One region of the Streptomyces sp. NBC_01428 genome, then DNA from elsewhere that is predicted to be linked to it. Evidence: riboswitches for the same ligand, from Rfam matches in the RefSeq annotation. Region 1 holds a riboswitch; each other region holds the start of a gene.
The links. Region 1 has a riboswitch for cobalamin ahead of OG406_RS30335 (cobalamin biosynthesis protein). Riboswitches for the same ligand answer to the same signal wherever they lie in the genome.

Region 2: it holds a riboswitch for cobalamin, as region 1 does, so the genes downstream of both, metE (5-methyltetrahydropteroyltriglutamate--homocysteine S-methyltransferase) here and OG406_RS30335 (cobalamin biosynthesis protein) in region 1, are expected to answer to the same signal.
Region 3: it holds a riboswitch for cobalamin, as region 1 does, so the genes downstream of both, OG406_RS14605 (ribonucleoside-diphosphate reductase subunit alpha) here and OG406_RS30335 (cobalamin biosynthesis protein) in region 1, are expected to answer to the same signal.

The regions. Positions count from the first base shown of each region.
Region 1 covers NZ_CP109499.1:7,006,103-7,013,883, reverse strand. The annotation lists gene OG406_RS30345 (inorganic phosphate transporter) at 1-458, shown strand, start outside; gene OG406_RS30340 (hypothetical protein) at 479-697, shown strand; cobalamin riboswitch at 833-973, shown strand; gene OG406_RS30335 (cobalamin biosynthesis protein) at 1,081-2,052, shown strand; gene OG406_RS30330 (cobyric acid synthase) at 2,049-3,611, shown strand; gene cobN (cobaltochelatase subunit CobN) at 3,608-7,261, shown strand; gene OG406_RS30320 (putative cobaltochelatase) at 7,258-7,781, shown strand, end outside.
Region 2 covers NZ_CP109499.1:906,102-913,882, reverse strand. The annotation lists gene OG406_RS03980 (oxidoreductase) at 1-651, opposite strand, end outside; gene metE (5-methyltetrahydropteroyltriglutamate--homocysteine S-methyltransferase) at 845-3,163, opposite strand; cobalamin riboswitch at 3,326-3,544, opposite strand; gene OG406_RS03970 (GDSL-type esterase/lipase family protein) at 3,706-4,890, opposite strand; gene OG406_RS03965 (TetR/AcrR family transcriptional regulator) at 4,991-5,560, opposite strand; gene OG406_RS03960 (FBP domain-containing protein) at 5,632-6,123, shown strand; gene OG406_RS03955 (hypothetical protein) at 6,271-7,035, opposite strand; gene OG406_RS03950 (ATP-binding protein) at 7,371-7,781, shown strand, end outside.
Region 3 covers NZ_CP109499.1:3,405,534-3,413,314, forward strand. The annotation lists gene OG406_RS14590 (GntR family transcriptional regulator) at 1-373, shown strand, start outside; gene OG406_RS14595 (DUF3311 domain-containing protein) at 578-838, shown strand; gene mctP (monocarboxylate uptake permease MctP) at 835-2,445, shown strand; cobalamin riboswitch at 2,740-2,879, shown strand; gene OG406_RS14605 (ribonucleoside-diphosphate reductase subunit alpha) at 3,015-5,396, shown strand; gene OG406_RS14610 (ribonucleotide-diphosphate reductase subunit beta) at 5,396-6,415, shown strand; gene OG406_RS14615 (putative Ig domain-containing protein) at 6,865-7,781, shown strand, end outside.

The DNA of each region.
Region 1 (7,781 bases):
CCGCGACGGTCATCCTCGCCTCCGCGCACATCGGCTTCTCCCTCTCCACCACGCACGCCGTCTCCGGCTCCGTGATGGGTGCGGGCCTCGGCCGCAAGGGCGGCGTGGTCCGCTGGTCCACCGCCACCCGGATGTTCGTCGCCTGGGCACTGACGCTGCCCGCCGCCGCCCTGGTCGCCGCGCTCGCCGAGTGGGTCACCGGCTTCGGCGCCTGGGGCACCACGCTCGTCGCCGTCTTCCTGGTCGCCTCCAGCTTCGCGATCTGGCGCCGCTCGCGCCGCGAGGTCATCGACCACACCAACGTGAACGCCGACGAGCCCGCCGGGGTGGTCACCACGGCCATCGCCGCCGTCACCCCGCCCCCGGCCGGCACCGTGGCCGAGGAACTCACGGCCACCATCCCCGCACCCGCCGAGCCCACGGCGAACCCGTCGTCGGCGCCGTCGCGCGTGGCCTGACAACCGAAGGAAGAAACAGCATGCACATCGACTGGTCAGCCCTCGGGTCCGTCTTCGGGGTCAGTCTCGGAGCCACCGTCGTCCTCGTCGGCCTCTTCACCCTCGGCGTCGCCGGCCTCTCCAAGAAGGAGTCGGCCCAGGGCGGTTCCGCCGTCGCGGCGGCCACCGGCGCCTACGTCTGCTTCGCGGCCTGCGCCGCGGCGGTCGCGTACGGCATCTCTCTCATCATGAGCAAGTAACCGGACGAACGGCCCCGAACAGGCCGTTCCCGGGCAGCACTTCACGTGGGGTGCGGGACGGATCTCCGTCCCGCACCCCACTGCTGTGTGGGCCTTCGCACACTCTCCCTCCGCAGGTCAACAGCAAGTTGACGGCCCTTCTCACCCCGTGGTGGACTGCCGGAGCCAAGTACGGCGGCATGAGAGGAAGCCGGTGCGAATCCGGCGCGGTCCCGCCACTGTCATCGGGGAGGAAACTCCCCGGGAGCCAGGAACTCTCGCCGCCGGTCTCGTCGAACCAGGGCGTGGACACCCTGAGTGAGGACATATCGCCATGCGCGGCTGCCCGTTGCCGGTCCCGTTGTCCGTGAGAGTTCTGCCGCACCCCACGGCGGGCTGACCCCGTGCGGGCCGATCGCGTCTTCGCGTACGGCGCCGCCGCCGGCCTCCTCGGCGACCTGCTGCTCGGCGATCCCCGCCGGGCGCATCCGGTCGCCGCGTTCGGGCGGGCGGCCGGGGCCGTCGAGCGGACCCTGTGGCGCGACCACCGCGGGTGGGGCGCGCTGCACACAGCCGTGTGCGTGGGCGGTGCCACCGGCCTCGCCGCGCTCGCCGGCCGTGCCCTGCGTTCCTCGGGCACCGGGTCCGTCGCCCTGACCGCCGCCGCCACCTGGGCCGTCGTCGGGGGCACCTCCCTCGGCCGTGAGGCACGGGCCGTCGGCGGCGCGCTCGCGGCCGGGGACATCGACGTCGCCCGGGAGCGGCTGCCGCATCTGTGCGGACGCGACCCGCAGGCGCTGGACGCCGACGGGATCGCCCGGGCCGTCGTCGAGTCGGTCGCCGAGAACACCTCCGACGCGGTGGTCGGCGCCCTGGTCTGGGGCGCCGCCGCCGGCGTGCCCGGTCTGGTCGCCTTCCGCGCCGTGAACACGCTCGACGCGATGGTCGGGCACAAGTCCCCCAAGTACCGCCGCTACGGCTGGGCTTCGGCGCGCCTCGACGACGTCGCCGGCTGGCCCGGAGCCCGGCTGACCGCCGTCCTCGCGAGCGTGGCCGGGCCCGACCCGCGGGGCGCCGTCCGGGCCTGGCGGGCCGACGCGCGCAGGCATCCGAGCCCCAACGCCGGGCCGGTGGAGGCCTCCTTCGCCGGTGCCCTCGGCGTACGGCTCGGCGGGCCCCTCTCGTACGGAGGCCGGGTCGAGCACCGGCCCGTGCTCAACGACGCCGGGCGCCCTGTCCGGGTCGCCGACATCGAGCGGGCCGTACGGCTCTCCCGTCGCGTCGGCTGGCTGGCGCTCGGCGTGAGTGCCGCCGCGCGTGTCCTGCTGACAGGGAGACCGACCGGGCAGCCGGCCAGAGGGGGACGCACCGTATGAGCGGCGGGCTGTTGATCGCCGGGACCACCTCCGACGCGGGCAAGAGCGTCGTGACCGCCGGGATCTGCCGGTGGCTGGTGCGCCGGGGTGTGAAGGTCGCGCCGTTCAAGGCGCAGAACATGTCCCTGAACTCGTTCGTCACGCGGGAGGGCGCCGAGATCGGACGGGCGCAGGCCATGCAGGCGCAGGCCGCCCGCGTGGAGCCGACGGCGCTGATGAACCCCGTGCTGCTCAAGCCGGGCAGCGACCGCAGCAGCCAGGTCGTCCTGATGGGCAGGCCGGTGGGCGAGATGAGCGCCCGCGGGTTCTTCGGGGCGCCCGGGAATCCGCTGTCGGCCGCCGCGTCCTCCGGCGGGGAGTCCGTCGGGGGCCACCGGGAGGCACTGCTCGGAACGGTTCTCGACTGTCTGGAGCAGTTGCGGGGCACGTATGACGCGGTGATCTGTGAGGGAGCCGGCAGTCCGGCCGAGATCAATCTGCGGCGCACCGACATCGTGAACATGGGGGTGGCGCGGAACGCGGGGCTGCCCGTGCTCGTCGTCGGAGACATCGACCGGGGCGGGGTGTTCGCCTCGTTCTTCGGGACGGTCGCCCTGCTGTCGCCCGAGGACCAGGCGCTCGTCGCCGGGTTCCTCGTCAACAAGTTCCGCGGCGACGTGAGCCTGCTGGAGCCCGGACTCGACATGCTGCACGGTCTCACCGGGCGCCGCACCTACGGCGTGCTGCCCTTCCGGCACGGTCTGGGCATCGACGAGGAGGACGGGCTGCGGGTCTCGCTGCGCGGCACGGTCCGCGAGTCGGCCGTCTCCTCCCCCGTGGGCGCGGACCTCCTGCGGGTCGCGGTGTGCGCGGTCCCGTTGATGTCGAACTTCACCGACGTGGACGCGCTGGCCGCCGAACCGGGCGTCGTCGTGCGGTTCGTGGACCGGGCCGAGGAACTGGCCGACGCGGACCTGGTCGTCGTGCCCGGGACCCGGGGCACCGTGAAGGCGCTGGCGTGGCTGCGCGAACGCGGCCTCGCGGACGCGATCGCCCGCCGGGCCGCCGAGGGCCGCCCGGTGCTGGGGATCTGCGGTGGCTTCCAGCTCCTCGGGGAGCACATCGAGGACGAGGTCGAGTCGAAGGCCGGGCAGGTCGATGGGCTCGGACTGCTCCCCGTCCGCGTGCGGTTCGCGCGGGAGAAGACACTGACCCGGCCGGTCGGCGAGGCCCTCGGCGAGAGCGTCGAGGGATACGAGATCCATCACGGGGTCGCCGAAGTGACCGGCGGGGACGCCTTCCTGGACGGCTGCCGGGTCGGCGCCGTCTGGGGTACGCACTGGCACGGCTCACTGGAGTCGGACGGTTTCCGCCGGGCCTTCCTGCGCGAGGTGGCCGCCGCCGCGGGCCGCCGCTTCGTGCCGGCGGCCGACACGTCGTTCGCGGCGCTGCGCGAGGAGCAGCTGGACCGGCTCGGCGACCTGATCGAGGAACACGCGGACACGGACGCGCTGTGGCGGCTCATCGAGTCGGGCGCGCCGCAAGGACTGCCTTTCATTCCACCGGGAGCGCCCGCATGAGCACAGTGTTGTTGTTGTCGACCGCCGACACGGATCTGCTGGCGGCCCGCGCCTCCGGCGCCGCCTACCGGATCGGCAATCCGACCCGGGTGGACGTCACGGACGAACTCCCCGCGCTCGTCGAGGGGGCCGACCTCGTCGTCGTACGGCTGCTCGGCGGCAAGCGGGCGTGGGAGGACGGGCTGGCCTTCCTGAAGGCGTCCGGTGTCCCCACCGTGCTGCTGGGCGGCGAGTCCGTCCCGGACGCCGAGCTGATGGCCGAGTCGTCGGTGCCCGCGGGGGTGGTCGCGGAGGCGCTGCGCTATCTCGTCGAGGGCGGCCCGGCCAACCTCGCCGAGCTGGCCCGGTTCCTCTCCGACACCGTGCTGCTGACGGGTGAGGGGTTCGAGGAGCCGCACAGGACCGCCGCGTTCGGGGTCCACGGCGAGCGCGCGTTCGTCGAGGGCCGGCCGACCGTCGGCGTGCTGTTCTACCGGGCGCACGAGCTGTCCGGGAACACCGCGTTCGTCGACACGCTGTGCGACGCGATCGAGGCGCGCGACGCCAACGCCCTTGCCGTGTACTGCGGTTCGCTGCGCGACGCGGACGCGGGCCTGTACGAGATCCTCGGCCGGGCCGACGCGCTCGTCGCCACCGTTCTCGCGGCCGGCGGCACCCACGCCTCGCAGGCGTCCGCGGGCGGCGACGAGGAGGCCTGGGACATCGGAGCGCTCGCCGACCTCGACATCCCCGTCCTCCAAGGGCTCTGCCTGACCTCGTCGAAGAGCGCCTGGGACGCGTCGGACGCGGCGCTGTCCCCCATGGACGCGGCGATGCAGGTGGCGATCCCGGAGTTCGACGGCCGGCTGATCACGGTGCCGTTCTCCTTCAAGGAGCAGGGCCCGGACGACGTCCCGGTGTACGTCGCCGATCCGGAGCGGGCGGCGCGCGTCGCCGGGATCGCCCTGCGGCACGCCCTGTTGAAGCACAAGCCGAACGCGGAGAAGAAGCTCGGGATCGTCTTCACCGCCTACCCGACCAAGCACTCGCGGGTCGGCAACGCGGTCGGTCTCGACACCCCCGCCTCGGCGGTACGGGTGCTCGACGCGCTGCGCGACGCGGGCTACGGGGTCAGCGAATACCCCGACAACGGGGACGAGTTGATCCACCGGCTCATCGCGGCCGGCGGTCACGACGTGGAGTGGCTGACCGAGGAGCAGCTCGCCGCCGCCCCGGCACGCGTGCCGCTCGCGGACTACCGGGCCTGGTTCGACACGCTCGACCCCGGCCTGCGCGCGGGCATGCTGGAGACGTGGGGCGAACCGCCGGGCTCGCTCTACGTGGACGGCGAGGACATCGTGCTGGCGTGCCTGCAGTTCGGGAACGTCGTGGTGATGATCCAGCCGCCGCGCGGCTTCGGCGAGAACCCGATCGCGATCTACCACGACCCGGACATGCCGCCGTCGCACCACTACATGGCCGCCTACCGCTGGCTGGAGAACAGTTTCGGCGCGGACGCCGTCGTGCACATGGGCAAGCACGGCACGATGGAGTGGCTGCCGGGCAAGGGGCTCGGGCTCAGCGGCGGCTGCGCGCCCGACGCGGTCCTCGGTGAACTCCCCCTGGTCTACCCGTTCATCGTCAACGACCCGGGCGAGGGCACGCAGGCCAAGCGGCGCGGCCACGCCACGGTCGTCGACCACCTCGTGCCGCCGATGGCCCGCGCGGACACCTACGGGGACCTCGCGAAGCTGGAGCAGCTCCTCGACGAGTACGCGCTGGTGTCCGACCTGGACCCGACGAAGGCCCCGGCGGTCCGCGCGCAGATCTGGACGCTGGTGAAGGCCGCGGAGCTCCATCACGACCTGCACGTCGACGAGCAGCCGGACGACGGGGACTTCGACTCCTTCGTCATGCACATCGACGGCTATCTGTGCGAGATCAAGGACGTGCAGATCCGCGACGGCCTGCACATCCTGGGCGGCGGCCCGGAGGCGGAGCCCCGGGTGAACCTGGTGCTGGCCGTGCTGCGCGCCGCGCAGGTGTGGGGCGGCGCGGCGAACGCGCTGCCCGGGCTGCGGGCCGCTCTCGCCGAGCACTTCGGTCTGGTGGAGAAGGAGTTGCTGGCCGAGCCGGGTGCTCCGGTGAAGGTGCCGGTCGAGCTGAGCGATCTCGTGGAGGGCCCGTCGCGTACCGCGGCGGACGCGATCGACCTGCTGGAGCAGCTGTGCCGGCGGGCGGCGCTGGGCATGGAGGAGCGCGGCTGGGACGCGGCCGCCGTTCCGGCCCTGGCGCGCGAGGTGCTGGGCGCCGAACTCCCGGACGCCGTGGCGGTGCTGGAGTTCGCGTGCCGTGAGGTCGTGCCGCGGCTCGCCCGGACGACGGACGAGATCGGGCACATCCTCAAGGCGCTGAACGGCGGTTACGTCCCGGCGGGTCCGTCGGGTTCGCCGACGCGCGGGCTCGTCAACGTGCTGCCGACCGGCCGGAACTTCTACTCCGTCGACCCCAAGGCCATTCCGTCCCGGCTGAGTTGGGAGGTCGGCCAGTCCCTCGCGGACTCGCTGGTCCAGCGCTATCTCCAGGACACCGGCGACTACCCGACGTCCGTCGGTCTGACGGTCTGGGGCACGTCCGCCATGCGCACGCAGGGCGACGACATCGCGGAGATCCTCGCGCTGCTGGGCTGCCGCCCGGTGTGGGACGACGCCTCGCGGCGCGTCACCGGCTTCGAGGTGGTCCCGCTCGACGAGCTGGGCCGTCCCCGCATCGACGTCACGGTCCGCATCTCGGGCTTCTTCCGGGACGCGTTCCCGCACGTCGTCGGTCTGATCGACGACGCGGTGCGCACCGTCGCCGAGCTGGACGAGCCGGCCGACCGCAACTACGTGCGCCGGCACGCCGACGAGGACACCGCCGAGCACGGTGACCGGCGGCGCGCGACCGCCCGTATCTTCGGTTCGAAGCCGGGAGCGTACGGCGCCGGGCTGCTGCCGCTGATCGACGCCCGCAACTGGCGCTCGGACGCGGATCTCGCCGAGGTGTACGCGGTGTGGGGCGGCTACGCGTACGGACGCGGGCTCGACGGGCGGGCGGCGCGCGGGGACATGGAGACCGCCTTCAAGCGCATCGCGGTCGCGGCGAAGAACGTCGACACCCGCGAGCACGACCTCGTCGACGCCGACGACTACTTCCAGTACCACGGCGGCATGGTCGCGATGGTGCGCCATCTGACGGGCACCAGCCCGGAGGCGTACGTCGGCGACTCGGCCGTGCCGGACCAGGTGAAGACCCGCACGCTCGGCGAGGAGACGCACCGTGTCTTCCGTGCCCGGGTGGTCAACCCGCGCTGGATGGCGGCGATGCGGCGGCACGGCTACAAGGGCGCCTTCGAGATGGCGGCGACGGTCGACTACCTCTTCGGGTACGACGCCACGGCCGGTGTCGTGGACGACTGGATGTACGAGAAGCTCAGCGCGGAGTACGTCTTCGACGCGGAGAACCAGGACTTCATGAAGAAGTCCAACCCGTGGGCACTGCGCGGTATCACCGAGCGGCTCCTCGAAGCGGCGGACCGCGGTCTGTGGGCCGAGCCGGACGCGGACACGCTGGAGCGGCTGCGCACCACCTATCTGGAGCTCGAAGGCGACTTGGAGGGCGACGACCAGTGAGTACTCCGTTCCCGTTCACGGCGGTGGTCGGCCAGGACGACCTGCGGCTCGCGCTGCTGCTGAACGCGGTGTCCCCTGCCGTGGGCGGCGTGCTCGTCCGCGGCGAGAAGGGCACCGCCAAGTCGACGGCGGTGCGCGCCCTTTCGGCGCTGCTGCCGGCCGTCGACGTGGTCACCGGCTGCCGTTTCTCCTGTGATCCGGCCGCCCCCGACCCGGCCTGCCCCGACGGGCCGCACGAGGTGGAGGCGTCCTCGACGCGTCCGGCCCGGATGGTGGAACTGCCCGTCGGCGCGTCCGAGGACCGGCTGGTCGGCGCCCTCGACATCGAGCGGGCCCTGTCCGAGGGCGTCAAGGCCTTCGAGCCGGGCCTGCTCGCCGACGCGCACCGCGGCATCCTGTACGTCGACGAGGTGAACCTCCTCCACGACCATCTGGTCGACCTGCTCCTGGACGCGGCCGCCATGGGCGCCTCGTACGTCGAGCGCGAGGGTGTCTCCGTACGGCACGCGGCGCGGTTCCT
Region 2 (7,781 bases), 6.1 Mb from region 1:
GCCCACCGGGAAGAAGGGCACGTACGCGATGCCGGCAGCCGCGCAGGCGTCGACGAGGGCGTCGTCGTCCCGTCGGGACAGGTTGTAGAGGTTCTGGACGCAGGCGATCGGAGCGATCGCGCGCGCCGCCTCGAACTCCTCCAGCGTGACGTTGGAGACGCCGAGGTGCCGGATGAGGCCTTCGTCGCGCAACGCGAGCAGGGCCTCCAGCGGCTCCGCGAGGGAGGCGCCGGGCCGGTCGACGTCGCCCATGCGCAGGTTCACCACGTCGAGCCGGTCCAGGCCCAGGGAGCGGAGGTTCGCCTCGACACCACGTCGCAGGTTGTCGGGGGTGAGGCCGGTCTTCCGGTCGGCGGGCAGCGCGATGTCGGCCCCCTCGACCAGCGCGCCCACCTTCGTCACGATCACCAGGTCGTCCGGGTACGGGTGCAGCGCCTCCCGGATCAGCTCGTTGGCCGCCACCCCGTCCCGTGCGTAGTAGTGCGAGGTGTCGAGGTGGTTCACCCCACGCTCCACGGCACGCCGCAGTACACCGAGAGCGGTCTCCCGGTCCGGCCGGTCGCCCCGCGGCCAGCCGGTCAGCTTCATCGTCCCGTAACCGATGCGTGCGACGTTCAGGTCGCCGCCCAGTGCCCATCGCTCTGTTGTCACGATCATCACCCTAGTACGCCGAATTCAGGTGCGATCTTGTCGACCGGAACCGAAGAGGGCGTCGAACGCGAGGCCATGGCGGGCCAGTTGTGTTGAACCCGCCATGATCAGCAGATCTGGGCGGCAGACAAGGACGAAAGGTCGCCGGCCGGGGGACGCCCCGTGGTGTCCCCCGGCCGGCGTTCCTCGTGGGTCAGGACCCGGACAGCTCCGTGCGGACCGTGCGGGCCGCGCTGACCAGGTTCTCCAGGGAGGCTCGGGTCTCGGGCCAGCCGCGGGTCTTCAGCCCGCAGTCGGGGTTGACCCACAGCCGTTCGGCCGGGATGGCCTCAAGTCCCTTGCGCAGCAGGACGGCCGCCTCGTCGGCGCCCGGCACGCGCGGCGAGTGGATGTCGTAGACCCCCGGGCCCGCCTCGCGCGGATAGCCGTGCTCGGCGAGTTCGCCGGCGACCTGCATGTGGGACCGCGCGGCCTCCAGGCTGATGACGTCGGCGTCGAGGTCGTCGATCGCCTGGACGATGTCCCCGAACTCGGCGTAGCACATGTGGGTGTGGATCTGGGTGCCCGGCCGGACGCCCGCGGTGGTGAGGCGGAACGCCTCGGTCGCCCAGTCGAGGTAGGCGGGGCGGTCCGTCGCGCGCAGCGGCAGGGTCTCGCGCAGTGCGGGTTCGTCGACCTGGATCACCGAAGTGCCGGCCGCCTCCAGGTCGTTCACCTCGTCGCGCAGGGCGAGGGCGACCTGGCGGGCGGTGTCGCCGAGCGGCTGGTCGTCGCGGACGAACGACCAGGCGAGCATGGTGACCGGCCCGGTGAGCATGCCCTTGACGGGCCGGTCGGTGAGCGACTGGGCGTACGTCGTCCAGCGCACCGTCATCGGTTCCGGGCGGGAGATGTCGCCGGCCAGGACCGGCGGACGCACGTACCGGGTGCCGTAGGACTGGACCCAGCCGTGCTGCGTGGCGAGGTAGCCGGTGAGCTGTTCGGCGAAGTACTGGACCATGTCGTTGCGTTCGGCCTCGCCGTGCACGAGGACGTCCAGGCCGGTCTTCTCCTGGAAGGCGATGACCTCGCCGATCTCGCTCCTGATGCGCTCCTCGTATCCGGCGACGTCGGTGCGTCCGGTGCGCAGGCCGGCCCGGGCCGCACGGAGTTCGGCGGTCTGCGGGAAGGAGCCGATGGTGGTGGTCGGCAGCAGCGGGAGGCCGAGGTGGGCGCGCTGGGCGACGGTCCGTTCGGCGTAGGGCTGCGAGCGGCGGGAGTCGGTGGCCGTGACGGCGGCGGCACGGGCGCGCACGGCTGGGTCGTGGGTGAGCGCCGAGCCCGCGCGGGCGGCGAGATCGGCCCGGTTGGCGGCGAGCTCGGTCGCGATGGCGTCCGTGCCGTGCGAGAGCCCCCGGGCGAGCGTGACGATCTCGGCGGTCTTCTGGCGGGCGAAGGCGAGCCAGCGCAGGACCTGCGGTTCGATGTCGCGCTCGACGGCGGAGTCCAGCGGTACGTGCAGCAGCGAGCAGGACGCGGCCACGTCGACCTGCCCGGCCAGACCCAGCAGGGTGCCCAGCGTGGCGAGTGACTTCTCCAGGTCGTTGACCCAGATGTTGCGGCCGTTGACGACCCCGGCGACGAGCCGCTTGCCCGGCAGACCGCCGACGGCGGCGAGCGCGTCCAGGTTCGCGGCCGCCGCGTCGGTGAAGTCGAGGGCGAGTCCCTCGACCGGAGCCTTGGCGAGAACGGGCAGGGCCTCGCCGAGCCGGTCGAAGTACGACGCGACGAGCAGCTTCGGACGGTCGGTGAGAGCCCCGAGAGCCCGGTAGGCGCGCTCGGCGGCGTTCAGTTCGGCGTTCGTACGGTCCTGGACGAGAGCGGGTTCGTCGAGCTGGACCCACTGGGCACCGGCGGCACGCAGGTCGGCGAGCACCTCGGTGTAGACCGGCAGCAGCCGGTCCAGGAGGGTCAGCGGGTCGAAGTCCGCGGACACACCCGGGGCGGGCTTGGCGAGGAGCAGATAGGTGATGGGGCCGACCAGGACCGGACGGGCCGACAGTCCGAGCGCCAGGGCCTCCTTGAGTTCGGCGACCTGCTTGGACGAGTCGGTGGTGAAGACGGTGTCCGGGCCCAACTCGGGTACCAGGTAGTGGTAGTTCGTGTCGAACCACTTGGTCATCTCCAGCGGCGCCACGTCCTGGGTGCCGCGGGCCATCGCGAAGAATCCGTCGAGGGTGTCGGCGGCGACGGCCTCCCGGTGACGCTCGGGGACGGCGCCGACCATGACGCTGGTGTCCAGGACGTGGTCGTAGTACGAGAAGTCGCCGGTCGGTACTTCGTCGATGCCGGCTTCGGCGAGCTGCCGCCAGGTGGAGCTGCGCAGTTCGGCGGCGGTGGCACGGAGGGCGTCGGCGCTGACGCGGCCCTTCCAGTAGCCCTCGATCGCCTTCTTCAGTTCCCGGTTCGGACCCTGGCGGGGGTAGCCGTACACGGTGGCCCGTGCTGCCGCGGCTGCGGTCTTCGTGGTCACGGAAATCTCCTTCGCGAGATGTCTCCTTGGATCCCGATGGGAGCCGTGAGCGCGAAGGGTGACGCACCGGGCGGGAGGACGTGGCGCGCCGGAGCGCGGCCGTGCCGCCAGGTATGTACGCCGACCCGCCCACGAGGTCACCGGGATGTCCGCGCGCGATGGGTCGCGCACGGGCAGCGGGCAGGTCTTCGGACTCGCGGGCACGCCCTCCGGACGGAGGTCACCTACTGGCCGTCGCTTCCCAGACCCGGCCGGGCCCAGTGCGTATGACGGCGGTCGTTCCCGCTCACCGCTGCGGGGCAGTCCCGGATTCCCACCGGGTTCCCTCTTACGACGCATCCCGTCTGGCGGACGGGGCGAACCAGCTGCGGACGTCACCCTATGCGGACGGACGCCGTGCTGGGGAGAACGCCCACATCCCGGATGGTCGTACGAGACCCCCGGGTGGGGATCGGAGCACGTCAACCGGTGTACGGAGGGCGGCGGACGGCCCTGGTGACGCGCCCGGGTGATGTGGTCGGGTCCGCGCCTGGTCCCGTACTTCAGGCGGAGGGCCCGGGGAAGCCCCGGGTGCCGTCGAAGGCGAGTTTCGCGAACCGTTCGCCGATACGACGGTGGGTGGCGGCGTCGGGGTGGAGCGCGTCGGGCAGCGGGAGTTCGACGGCGTCGGCCTCTCCGTACAGCTCCCGTCCGTCGAGGTAGTACAGGTTCGGGTCCTCGGCGGCCCGCTGTTCCACGATCCCGGCGAGTTCGGCACGGATGATCTGGAGCGTCAGTTTTCCGCTCGCGCGCTCGGCGGGGTCGCCGGCGGCGCGGAACCGCAGTCGTCCGCTGCTCAGCGCCGTGAGGTCCGGCATGCTCGGGCCGGGCGTGTCCTCGTGGATCGGGCACAGGATGGGGGAGACGACCAGCAGCGGTGCGGTGGGGTGGCCCTCGCGGACGGTGTCCAGGAAGCCGTGCACGGCGGGCGTGAAGGCCCGCAGTCGCATCAGGTCCGTGTTGACGACGTTGATGCCCAGCTTGACGCTGATGAGGTCGGCGGGGGTGTCGCGCAGCGTACGGGCGGTGAACGGGTCCAGCAGGGCGCTGCCGGCCAGCCCCAGGTTGATGAGTTCCACCCCGGCCAGCGAGGCGGCCAGTGCGGGCCAGGTCGTGCTGGGGCTCGCGGCGTCGGAGCCCTGGCTGATCGAACTGCCGTGATGCAGCCACACCGTGCGGCCGTGGTCCGGCGCGGGCTCGACGGGGGCGTCGGTGCGCAGGGCCACGAGTTCGGCGGTCTCGTTGTGCGGCAGCCAGATCTCGATGTCCTTCGGGCCGTCGGGCAGGTCCGTGAAACGAACGGTGCCGACCGGGCCGGGTGTGGTCGTCGCCGAGCCCGTGGTCATGTCGAGGGTGAGGGTGTTGCCGCCGGACGCGGTCGACCCACCCAGAAGGCGCCCGTCGACCACGAGGTCGTACCGCCCGTCGGGCCGTGGCGGGGCGCCCACGTAGACCCGCTTGGTCGGGAGGGTGTCCAGCTCGACGGTCGTGGCGCGCGTGCTGAAGACCAGCCGCACGCCCGAGGGCTGGGCCTCCGCCATGGCCAGTTGACCGTCGGCGCACTGGGCGCGCGCCCAGGCGGGCAACCGGTGGGGCAGCAGACCGACGGCGGTGCGCTCCAGCTCGATGGCGCCCCGCACCAGGTCGGCGGTGACGGGAGTGGTGATCCGGTCGTGCTCGCTCTGCATGATGATCTGGGCCTGTCGTTCGGGGGATTCGTACGGTGCGGACGCTCCGGAACCCGGCGAGCGCTGTCCGCCGTTGGCCCCGTCGGTCCTACCGCGTCGGTCAGGGCGCGGGCCAGTTCCGCAGCAGGGAGTCCAGGGCGTCCAGGACGCGTGACCAGCTCTCCTGCGAGTCCGGGGCGCTGTGACTGAACCCGCCCGACATCTCCAGGCTGACGTAGCCGTGGAAGACGCTGCCGAGCATGCGGACCGCATGGGTCTGGTCGGGTTCCACCAGGTCGTAGCCCCGCAGGATCGCCCGCGTCATCTGTGAGTGCCGCGCGCCCGCGCTGGCGGCGGCCGCCTCCGGGTCCAGCCGGAGCTGCGCCGCGGCGTAGCGGCCGGGGTGCTCGCGTGCGTAGTCGCGGTAGACGTTCGCGAAGGCGGTCAGGGCGTCCTTCCCGGCCCGTCCGGCCAGGGCTGTCGCCCCACGGTCGGCGAGTTCGTCGAGGGCGAGCAGGGCGATCCGCGTCTTGAGGTCGTGCGAGCTCTTCACATGCGAGTAGAGGCTCGCGACCTTGACGTCGAACTGCCTGGCCAGCGCGGAGACGGTCACCTGATCGAAGCCGACCTCGTCGGCCAGCTCGGCTCCCGCCCTTGTCAGACGTTCCGTGGTCAGTCCTGCGCGAACCATAGCGATCCTCTCTTCTGGCAGAACTGATTATGCATTTGCCTAATAGGTTTAGGCAAATTAGCGTAGGTGTCATGAAGCCGTTGACCGAGCAAGAGATCCGTGCCGCGTTCGTGAACTGCACGAAGGGCGAGGCGAAGCGCCTCTCCGTCCCCCGCGACCTGGCCGACCGCCCCTGGGACGACCTCGACTACCTCGGTTGGCGCGACCCCCAGTCACCCGAACGCACCTACATCGTCGTCGAGTTGGACGGCGGCCTCCGAGCGCTGGCCCTGCGCTGCCCCGCCCAGACCTCCGGGCACATGCGCCGCAGTATGTGCTCGCTGTGCGTGACCACCCACACCGGAGGCGTGTCCCTCATGGTCGCGCCCAAGGCGGGCAAGCTGGGGCAGCAGGGCAACTCGGTGGGCGCCTATATATGCAGCGACCTCGCCTGCTCGCTGTATGTGCGCGGCAAGCGCGACGCGGGCGTCGGCGGACGGATGCACGAGTCGCTGACCCTGGAGGAGAAGATCCAGCGCACCGTGACGAACCTGGCGGCGTTCGTCGCCAAGGTGACGGCGTGAGGGAGACACGGCCGTCCCGGGCCGCGGCTCGGGACGGTGCCGGGCGCGGGGAGACGGAGAGCTGAGGCGCGACGCCGTGCCCGTCCGGGCGCGGCGAGGCGTAACGGTTCCCCGTTCCTCGCGGACCGGGTGCCTGACGTCGGACGGTCAGCCGGCGCTGGCCTCCACGGGCTGCTCGGTGCTCGCCGCGGTCGCCGCCGGCTTGTGGCCGTCGGTCGCCGTGTAGAAGACGGACGCGCCCTGCTTGGCACGGTGGGCGTGGCTCTTCGCCACGAGGTTCTCCAGGGTGGTGCGCACGACGTTCGTCTGGATACGGCGGTCGGGGTGGGTCTTGCCCAGCGCCGTGGACACCTCCGCGGCCGAACGGGGCTCACCCTGGGCGGTGAGGTAGCCGCGGATCAGCTCGACGAGGGTGGGCTGACCCGAGACGGCCTTGGCCGCGGGCTTCTTGGCGGGAGCGGCCTTGGTGCCGGAGGACTTCGCGTCCCCGGTCTTCGCGTCCCCGGTCTTCGCGTCGGACGCCTTGGCGGCGACCGTCTTCGACGCGACATCCTTCGCACTGCCGGCGGTCTTGGCGCGCGACCGCGTGCCCTTGGCGTCAGTGGTCTTCGTGGCCTTGGCCGCCTTGGCCGGGCTCGTCGCCTTGGTCGCCTTCGCGGCGGACTTCTGCTGGGGCACGGACGGCGCCGCGGGCTTGACCGCCTTGGTGGGGGCGGCCTTCTCCGTGACACCGAGGGCCTGGTGGAGGCTCGTCAGGACGGAGTGGTCGTGGCGCAGCGCGTTCAACTGCTCCTGGAGGGCGTCGATCTCCGCACCGATGCGCTCCTGCTCCTTGGTGTTGCGGTCCAGGTCGCCGATGACCTGGGCCGTGTACTGCGATGTCAGCTCGGTGGAGGAAGTGGTGTCGGGCATGGTGTGGACCTTTCGTCGGTGCACGACCGCCACATGAACACACATGGAGCGGCCGGAGGGCGATGCGCGTCCTGGCGACCGCGCTGGAGGACGGGGCGCGCAGCCGCACCTGCTGCGTCGTGCCCCGGCCTACCGATAGTACGGACAGGGGACACCTGTTGTTCCCGTCGCGCGAAGGTTGGCCCCCGGGAGAGGGTGACTTATGGCGCGGGATTGACTTCCGCACAGGTGATCCGAAGGCCGCCGCCACCCCCACCCGAGTGTGTGGGCGCCTTTCGGGTACCCGAGCCCCACGGCACGATACGGATGGATGAACCCGGAGCGAGGACAGGAAAATGGCGGTCAAGGCGATGGGCTGGGCGCACTCGTTCCCGGTCTCCGGCGGTGTGCGGGCCGGAAGGCAGTGGACCCGCAGACACCTGGAGTCCCTGCCCTGGACGGCCCAGGAACCCGACACGGTCGACGCCGTCGTCCTGACGGTGTCCGAACTCCTCACCAACGCACACATCCACGCGCGCAGCGACGCGGCTCTGGTCCTCACCTGGGACGGCGACTGCCTCCATGTGAGCGTCCACGACGAGGATCCCACCCTGCCCCGCCAGCGCGACCCGGAACCGGGCGCCGTCTCCGGCCGGGGCGTGGGCATCGTGCAGATGCTCGCGGACGACTGGGGCATGAAGTGCCAGCGCCACGGGAAGACGGTCACGGCCTGTTTCCGCCCGGAGAGCGCGCACCAGCAGGGTGAC
Region 3 (7,781 bases), 3.6 Mb from region 1:
CTCGGCCGGCGGCCGGGTGCTGCGCATCGAGCGGCTGCGCCTCGCGAGCGGCGAACCGATGGCGATCGAGACGACCCACCTGTCCGCCAAGCGCTTCCCCGCCCTGCGCCGTTCGCTCGTCAAGTACACCTCTCTCTACACCGCGCTCGCCGAGGTCTACGACGTCCATCTCGCCGAGGCCGAGGAGACCATCGAGACCTCGCTGGCCACACCGCGCGAGGCCGGACTGCTCGGCACCGACGTGGGCCTGCCCATGCTGATGCTCTCCCGCCACTCGCTCGACAAGCTGGGCGAGCCGGTGGAATGGGTGCGGTCGGTGTACCGCGGCGACCGGTACAAGTTCGTCGCGCGCCTCAAGCGGCCTACGGACTGAGCGAGTTCGGGCGGCGCGCCGCCGCCCGCACGGGCCACCGGGGGCGGGACCGCGCCCGGCGGTCCCGCCGTCCCCCGAGGGCGCCGTCCGGCACGCACACCAAGCCTCCACACCGGCGCTCCGAGCAGGGGTTCCCTAAAGCTGAACCGTCGCCTAGATTGCCTGCGCGTTACACAGGTGATCGCGAGGGGACGGAGCCGCCGTATGTCAGACCTGCCCGAAGTGAAACCACCGGTGGTGACACCGGTCCGCGTGGTGATCGCGCTCTGCCTCGTCGCGCCCTTCGTCGCGATGCTGTGGGTCGGTTCCTACGCCAAGACCGACCCGACCTTCATCGGCATCCCGTTCTTCTACTGGTACCAGATGCTGTGGGTGCTCCTCTCTACGGTGCTGACGGTGACCGCGCACCAGCTCTGGCGGCGTGACCAGCGGGCCCGCGCGGCCAAGGGAGGGACCGGAGCATGAACGACGGTGTGAACGGCGTCGCTCTGGGCGTCTTCATCTTCTTCTTCCTGGCCGTCACGGTCATGGGCTTCCTGGCCGCGCGCTGGCGCAAGGCCGACAACGAACACAGCCTCGACGAATGGGGCCTGGGCGGGCGGTCGTTCGGCACCTGGGTCACCTGGTTCCTGCTCGGCGGCGACCTCTACACGGCGTACACCTTCGTCGCCGTCCCCGCGGCGATCTACGCGGCGGGCGCGGCCGGCTTCTTCGCCGTGCCCTACACGATCCTCGTGTACCCGTTGATCTTCACGTTCCTGCCCCGCCTGTGGTCGGTCTCCCACAAGCACGGCTATGTGACGACCTCGGACTTCGTGCGCGGCCGGTTCGGCTCCAAGAGCCTGTCGCTGGCCGTGGCCGTCACCGGCATCCTCGCGACCATGCCGTACATCGCGCTCCAACTGGTCGGCATCCAGGCCGTCCTCGACGTGATGGGCGTGGGCGGCGGCGAGAACACCAACTGGTTCGTCAAGGACCTGCCGCTCCTCATCGCCTTCGGCGTGCTGGCCGCGTACACCTACTCCTCGGGTCTGCGGGCCCCCGCGCTGATCGCGTTCGTGAAGGACACCCTGATCTACATCGTGATCGCGGTGGCCATCATCTACATCCCGATCAAGCTCGGCGGCTTCGACGAGATCTTCAAGGCGGCCGGCGACAAGTACACGGCGGCCGGCGCCGGCGGGGTCGTCCCGCCCGCGGCGGGCCAGTGGACCTACGCCACGCTCGCGCTGGGCTCGGCGCTGGCGCTGTTCATGTATCCGCACTCCATCACCGCGACGCTGTCCAGCCGCAGCCGCGAGGTGATCCGCCGCAACACGACCATCCTGCCCCTGTACTCGCTGATGCTGGGGCTGCTCGCCCTGCTCGGGTTCATGGCCATCGCGGCCGGCGTGAAGGTGCAGAACGGCCAGCTCGCCATCCCGCAGCTCTTCGAGACCATGTTCCCGGACTGGTTCGCGGGCGTGGCCTTCGCCGCCATCGGCATCGGGGCCCTCGTCCCGGCGGCCATCATGTCGATCGCGGCCGCGAACCTCTTCACCCGCAACATCTACAAGGACTTCATCAAGCCGGACGCGACGCCGAAGGAGGAGACCCGGGTCTCCAAGATCGTCTCGCTGCTGGTGAAGGTGGGCGCGCTGGTCTTCGTCCTGACGATGGACAAGACCGTCGCGATCAACTTCCAGCTGCTGGGCGGCATCTGGATCCTGCAGACCTTCCCCGCGCTGGTCGGCGGCCTGTTCACGCGCTGGTTCCACCGCTGGGCGCTGCTGGGCGGCTGGGCGGTCGGCATGGTCTACGGGACGCTCGCCGCCTACGGGGTGGCCTCGCCGACCCAGAAGCACTTCGGCGGCAGCTCCAAGGAGATCCCCGGCATCGGGGAGATCGGCTACATCGGCCTCACGGCGTTCGTCATGAACGTGGTCGTCTCCGTCGTCCTCACCTTCGTCCTGCGGGCGCTGAAGGCGCCGGACGGCATCGACGAGACCTCGCCCGAGGACTACACGGCCGACGCGGGCGACGCCGGGGTCGCGACCGAACTCCCGCCGGCCACGGCGGACGCGAGCCACTGACCCGACGCGCCCGCCCTGGAAACAGGGCGGGCGCGACGCGCACGGACACGGGCCGCCGGAGAGGGCATCCGGCGGCCCGTCGCCGTGTCCGTCCGACGGCCCCGCCCGCGCGCCCGCACCGGGGAGCCGGGCGGCGTCACGGGGCCGTGCGGCGACGGCGTGGGCGGCGCGTCCGGAGCCCGGCGACCTCCGGCCGCTCACCTACGAGTTGACCCTCCGGCACGCTCCGTAGCGCTCTCCGGCACCGACACGACACAACATGTGGGGGTGCTCCCTGAGCCCGGCACAAGATGTATGCTCGTGCTCGCTGTCGTCGCAGGGGAATCCGGTGCGAATCCGGAACTGTCCCGCAACGGTGTACTTGTGCGTGTTCGTGTATTGGACGTGCTCGCACACGTCTCAGTCCGAGGACCTGCCGACAGCGCACCCCGGCCACCCGGCCCGGGTGCCGACGACGTCCGGGCCTCGCGGAATGGGCCGGTGGACGCGGTGCGCTGGCTGCCCAGAAGCGCTTCCGTGTGCCCCCGTGCTCCCCGACAGGCCCCGTGCCGAGCGAGGGAGAGCCCCACGTGACCATCGCGCCAGCAGATCCGGCTTCAGTGACCGAGCACCAGGCCCCGGTGGAGACCGACGGCCCCGGAGCCGCGCTGCTGCGGACCCTGACCGACCTCACCGCCGACCTCGCCGACGCCGACCCCGGCCGGGTCGCCGCCGCGGCGCTGCGTGGCCGGTCCGCCCGCGCCGACGAGGCCGAACTGCGCGAACTGGCCACGGAGGCGGCCGCCGGACTCATCTCCGAGGACCCGGTCTACTCCCGGCTCGCCGCCCGGCTGCTCACCATCAGCATCGCCGCCGAGGCCAGGTCCCAGGGCGTCACGACCTTCTCCGAGTCGGTCGCCGTCGGCCACCGCGAGGGACTGGTCGCCGACCGCACCGCCGACTTCGTCCGGCTGCACACCGCCCGGCTCGACGCGATGATCGACACGGCCGGCGACGACCGCTTCGGCTACTTCGGTCTCCGTACGCTGCACAGCCGTTACCTGCTCCGCCACCCCATCACCCGCAAGGTCGTCGAGACGCCCCAGCACTTCATGCTGCGGGTCGCCTCCGGCCTCGCCGAGGACGACACGGCACGCGCCGTCGACGAAGTCTCCGCGCTCTACGGGCTCATGAGCCGGCTCGACTACCTCCCGTCCTCCCCCACGCTCTTCAACTCCGGTACGCGGCACCCGCAGATGTCGTCCTGCTACCTCCTCGACTCCCCGCAGGACGAGCTGGACTCCATCTACGACCGCTACCACCAGGTCGCCCGGCTGTCGAAGCACGCCGGCGGCATCGGTCTGTCGTACTCCCGCATCCGGTCGCGCGGTTCGCTGATCCGCGGCACCAACGGGCACTCCAACGGCATCGTCCCGTTCCTCAAGACCCTCGACGCCTCGGTCGCCGCGGTGAACCAGGGCGGTCGCCGCAAGGGCGCTGCCGCCGTGTACCTGGAGACCTGGCACTCCGACATCGAGGAGTTCCTGGAGCTGCGCGACAACACCGGTGAGGACGCCCGGCGTACGCACAACCTGAACCTCGCCCACTGGATCCCGGACGAGTTCATGCGCCGGGTGAACGAGGACGGCGTCTGGTCGCTCTTCTCCCCCTCGGACGTGCCCGAGCTGGTCGACCTGTGGGGCGACGCGTTCGATGCCGCCTACCGCAAGGCCGAGGAGGCGGGTCTCGCCAAGAAGACCATCCCGGCCCGCGACCTGTACGGCCGCATGATGCGCACCCTCGCGCAGACCGGCAACGGCTGGATGACCTTCAAGGACGCCGCCAACCGCACCGCCAACCAGACGGCGGAGCCCGGCCACACCGTCCACTCCTCGAACCTGTGCACCGAGATCCTGGAGGTCACGGACGACGGGGAGACCGCGGTCTGCAACCTGGGCTCGGTCAACCTCGGCGCGTTCGTCGTCGGTGACGACATCGACTGGGAGCGGCTCGACGAGACCGTGCGCACCGCGGTCACCTTCCTCGACCGGGTCGTGGACATCAACTTCTACCCGACCGAGCAGGCGGGGCGCTCCAACTCCCGCTGGCGTCCGGTCGGTCTGGGCGCGATGGGCCTCCAGGACGTCTTCTTCAAGCTGCGGCTGCCCTTCGACTCGCCGCAGGCGCGCGCCCTGTCCACCCGGATCGCCGAGCGCATCATGCTCGCCGCCTACGAGGCCTCCGCGGACCTCGCCGAGCGCAACGGGCCGCTCCCCGCCTGGGAGAAGACCCGTACCGCTCGCGGTGTGCTGCACCCCGACCACTTCGACGTCGAGCTGAACTGGCCGGAGCGCTGGGCGGCGCTGCGGCAGCGGATCGCCGAGGTCGGCATGCGCAACTCGCTGCTCCTCGCCATCGCGCCGACCGCCACCATCGCGTCCATCGCGGGCGTCTACGAGTGCATCGAGCCGCAGGTGTCGAACCTGTTCAAGCGCGAGACACTCTCCGGCGAGTTCCTCCAGGTCAACTCCTACCTGGTGGCCGAGCTGAAGAAGCTCGGCGTGTGGGACGCGCAGACCCGTGAGGCGCTGCGCGAGTCCAGCGGCTCGGTGCAGGGCTTCACCTGGGTGCCGCAGGACGTCCGCGACCTGTACCGCACGGCGTGGGAGATCCCGCAGCGCGGCCTGATCGACATGGCCGCCGCGCGGACCCCGTTCCTGGACCAGGCGCAGTCCCTGAACCTGTTCCTGGAGACGCCGACCATCGGCAAGCTCTCCTCGATGTACTCCTACGCCTGGAAGTCGGGTCTGAAGACCACGTACTACCTGCGGTCCCGTCCCGCGACGCGCATCGCCCGCGCCGCCCAGGCCCAGGCGCAGCCCGAGAAGACCATCCCCGTCCAGCAGGTCGCCGACCCCGACGCCGTCGCCTGCTCCCTGGAAAACCCCGAGTCTTGCGAGGCCTGCCAGTAATGACCGACACCCAGCACGAGAAGAACCTGCTCGACCCGGGCTTCGAACTGACTCTCCGTCCCATGCGCTACCCGGACTTCTACGAGCGCTACCGGGACGCGATCAAGAACACCTGGACCGTCGAGGAGGTCGACCTCCACTCGGACGTCGCCGACCTCGCGAAGCTGACGCCGGGTGAGCAGCACATGATCGGCCGGCTGGTCGCGTTCTTCGCGACGGGCGACTCGATCGTGTCGAACAACCTCGTGCTGACCCTGTACAAGCACATCAACTCCCCCGAGGCGCGGCTCTACCTGAGCCGTCAGCTGTTCGAGGAGGCCGTGCACGTCCAGTTCTATCTGACGCTGCTCGACACGTACCTGCCCGACCCCGCGGACCGCGCGGCGGCCTTCGACGCGGTCGAGAACATCCCGTCCATCCGCGAGAAGGCGCAGTTCTGCTTCAAGTGGATGGACTCGGTCGAGAAGATGGACCGGCTGGAGACGCAGGCCGACCGCCGCCGCTTCCTGCTGAACCTGATCTGCTTCGCCGCGTGCATCGAGGGCCTCTTCTTCTACGGTGCCTTCGCGTACGTCTACTGGTTCCGCAGCCGGGGTCTGCTGCACGGCCTGGCGACCGGCACCAACTGGGTGTTCCGCGACGAGACGATGCACATGAGCTTCGCCTTCGAGGTCGTGGACACCGTCCGCAAGGAGGAGCCGGAGCTCTTCGACGACCGGCTCCAGGAGCAGGTGACCGACATGCTGCGCGAGGCCGTCGAGGCCGAGCTGCAGTTCGGGCGCGACCTGTGCGGTGAGGGCCTGCCGGGGATGAACACCGACTCGATGCGGCAGTACCTGGAGTGCGTCGCCGACCAGCGCCTGCAGCGGCTGGGCTTCGCGCCGGTGTACGGCTCGGAGAACCCGTTCTCCTTCATGGAGCTCCAGGGTGTCCAGGAGCTGACGAACTTCTTCGAGCGCCGCCCGTCGGCGTACCAGGTCGCGGTGGAGGGTTCGGTCGACCTCGACGAGGACTTCTGACCGTTCGTCACCGAACCGGTCGCCCGACCGGACGTCAGCGTTGAGAGCCGGGGCGCGCACGCGTGACCGGTGAGAGCCGGGCCGCCTGTGCGGCCCGGCTTTCGTCACGTGCTGCCCCCGGGCCGCCAATCCCCGTTCCAATCCCCGTCCATGGAGCGGCAAAGTTCTGCGGGCACGGCTGTTCGCAGGTCGCCGGGCCCGGCTACGTTCTGGCCGTCCCGCCGTATCGCCCGACAGCGGCACGGCAGGACAACTGGATTGGCATGCCCATGACGTATTGCACGACAGGGCGCGGGTCGCCTCGGAGCACCTCTCCGTGAACCGCGCTACGCGCGTCATGAGCCGGTCCTTCAGAGCGCCGAGAACCCCCACTTCCGGCTGTGGCACCGCGCAGGGCCCCACCAGGGCCCACGCGGCACCGGCCTCGAACCGATGGAGGCGACACCCCCATGCGTTCCCAGCGCCCGATACCCTCCGGCAGACCCGCCCGGAGCCTGCGAAGACTCCTCACCTCGGCCCTTCCGGCCCTCGCTCTCGGCCTCGCCGGGTTCGCGGCGGCCCCGCCGGCGGACGCCCAGCCCGCGCCGGCCCCCACGATCTCGCACACCACCCAGAACTCCAGGGCTCTCACCGACCCCGCCCGGCAGGCCGTCCACGCCACCGGGAAGGCCGGCCAGAAGGTCGCGACGAAGCACCTGTGCGCCGAGGCCGCCCGGCCCGGCACGATGTCGTGCTTCGCGCAGCGCCGGACCGACATCGCCCAGAAGCTCGCCGCCGCCGTCTCCCCGGACGCGGCCGCCGCGGTGTCCGGCCTGAGCCCGGCCAACCTGCACAGCGCCTACAACCTGCCCTCGACCGGCGGCTCCGGCCTGACCGTCGCCGTCGTCGACGCGTACAACGACCCCAACGCCGCCGCCGACCTCGCCACGTACCGCACCCAGTTCGGCCTGTCGGCCTGCACGAAGGCCAACGGCTGCTTCAAGCAGGTGAGTCAGACCGGTTCGACCACCTCGCTGCCGACCAACGACAGCGGCTGGGCGGGTGAGGAGGCGCTCGACATCGACATGGTCAGCGCCGTCTGCCCGAACTGCAACATCGTCCTCGTGGAGGCCGATTCGGCGAACGACACCGACCTCGGCGCGGCGGAGAACGAGGCGGTCTCGCTCGGCGCGAAGTTCGTCTCCAACAGCTGGGGCGGCAGCGAGTCCTCCTCGCAGACCGGCGAGGACACCTCGTACTTCAAGCACCCCGGCGTCGCGATCACGGTCTCGTCGGGCGACGAGGCCTACGGCGCCGAGTACCCGGCCACGTCCCAGTACGTGACCGCGGTCGGCGGAACCGCGCTGACCACCTCGTCGAGCTCCCG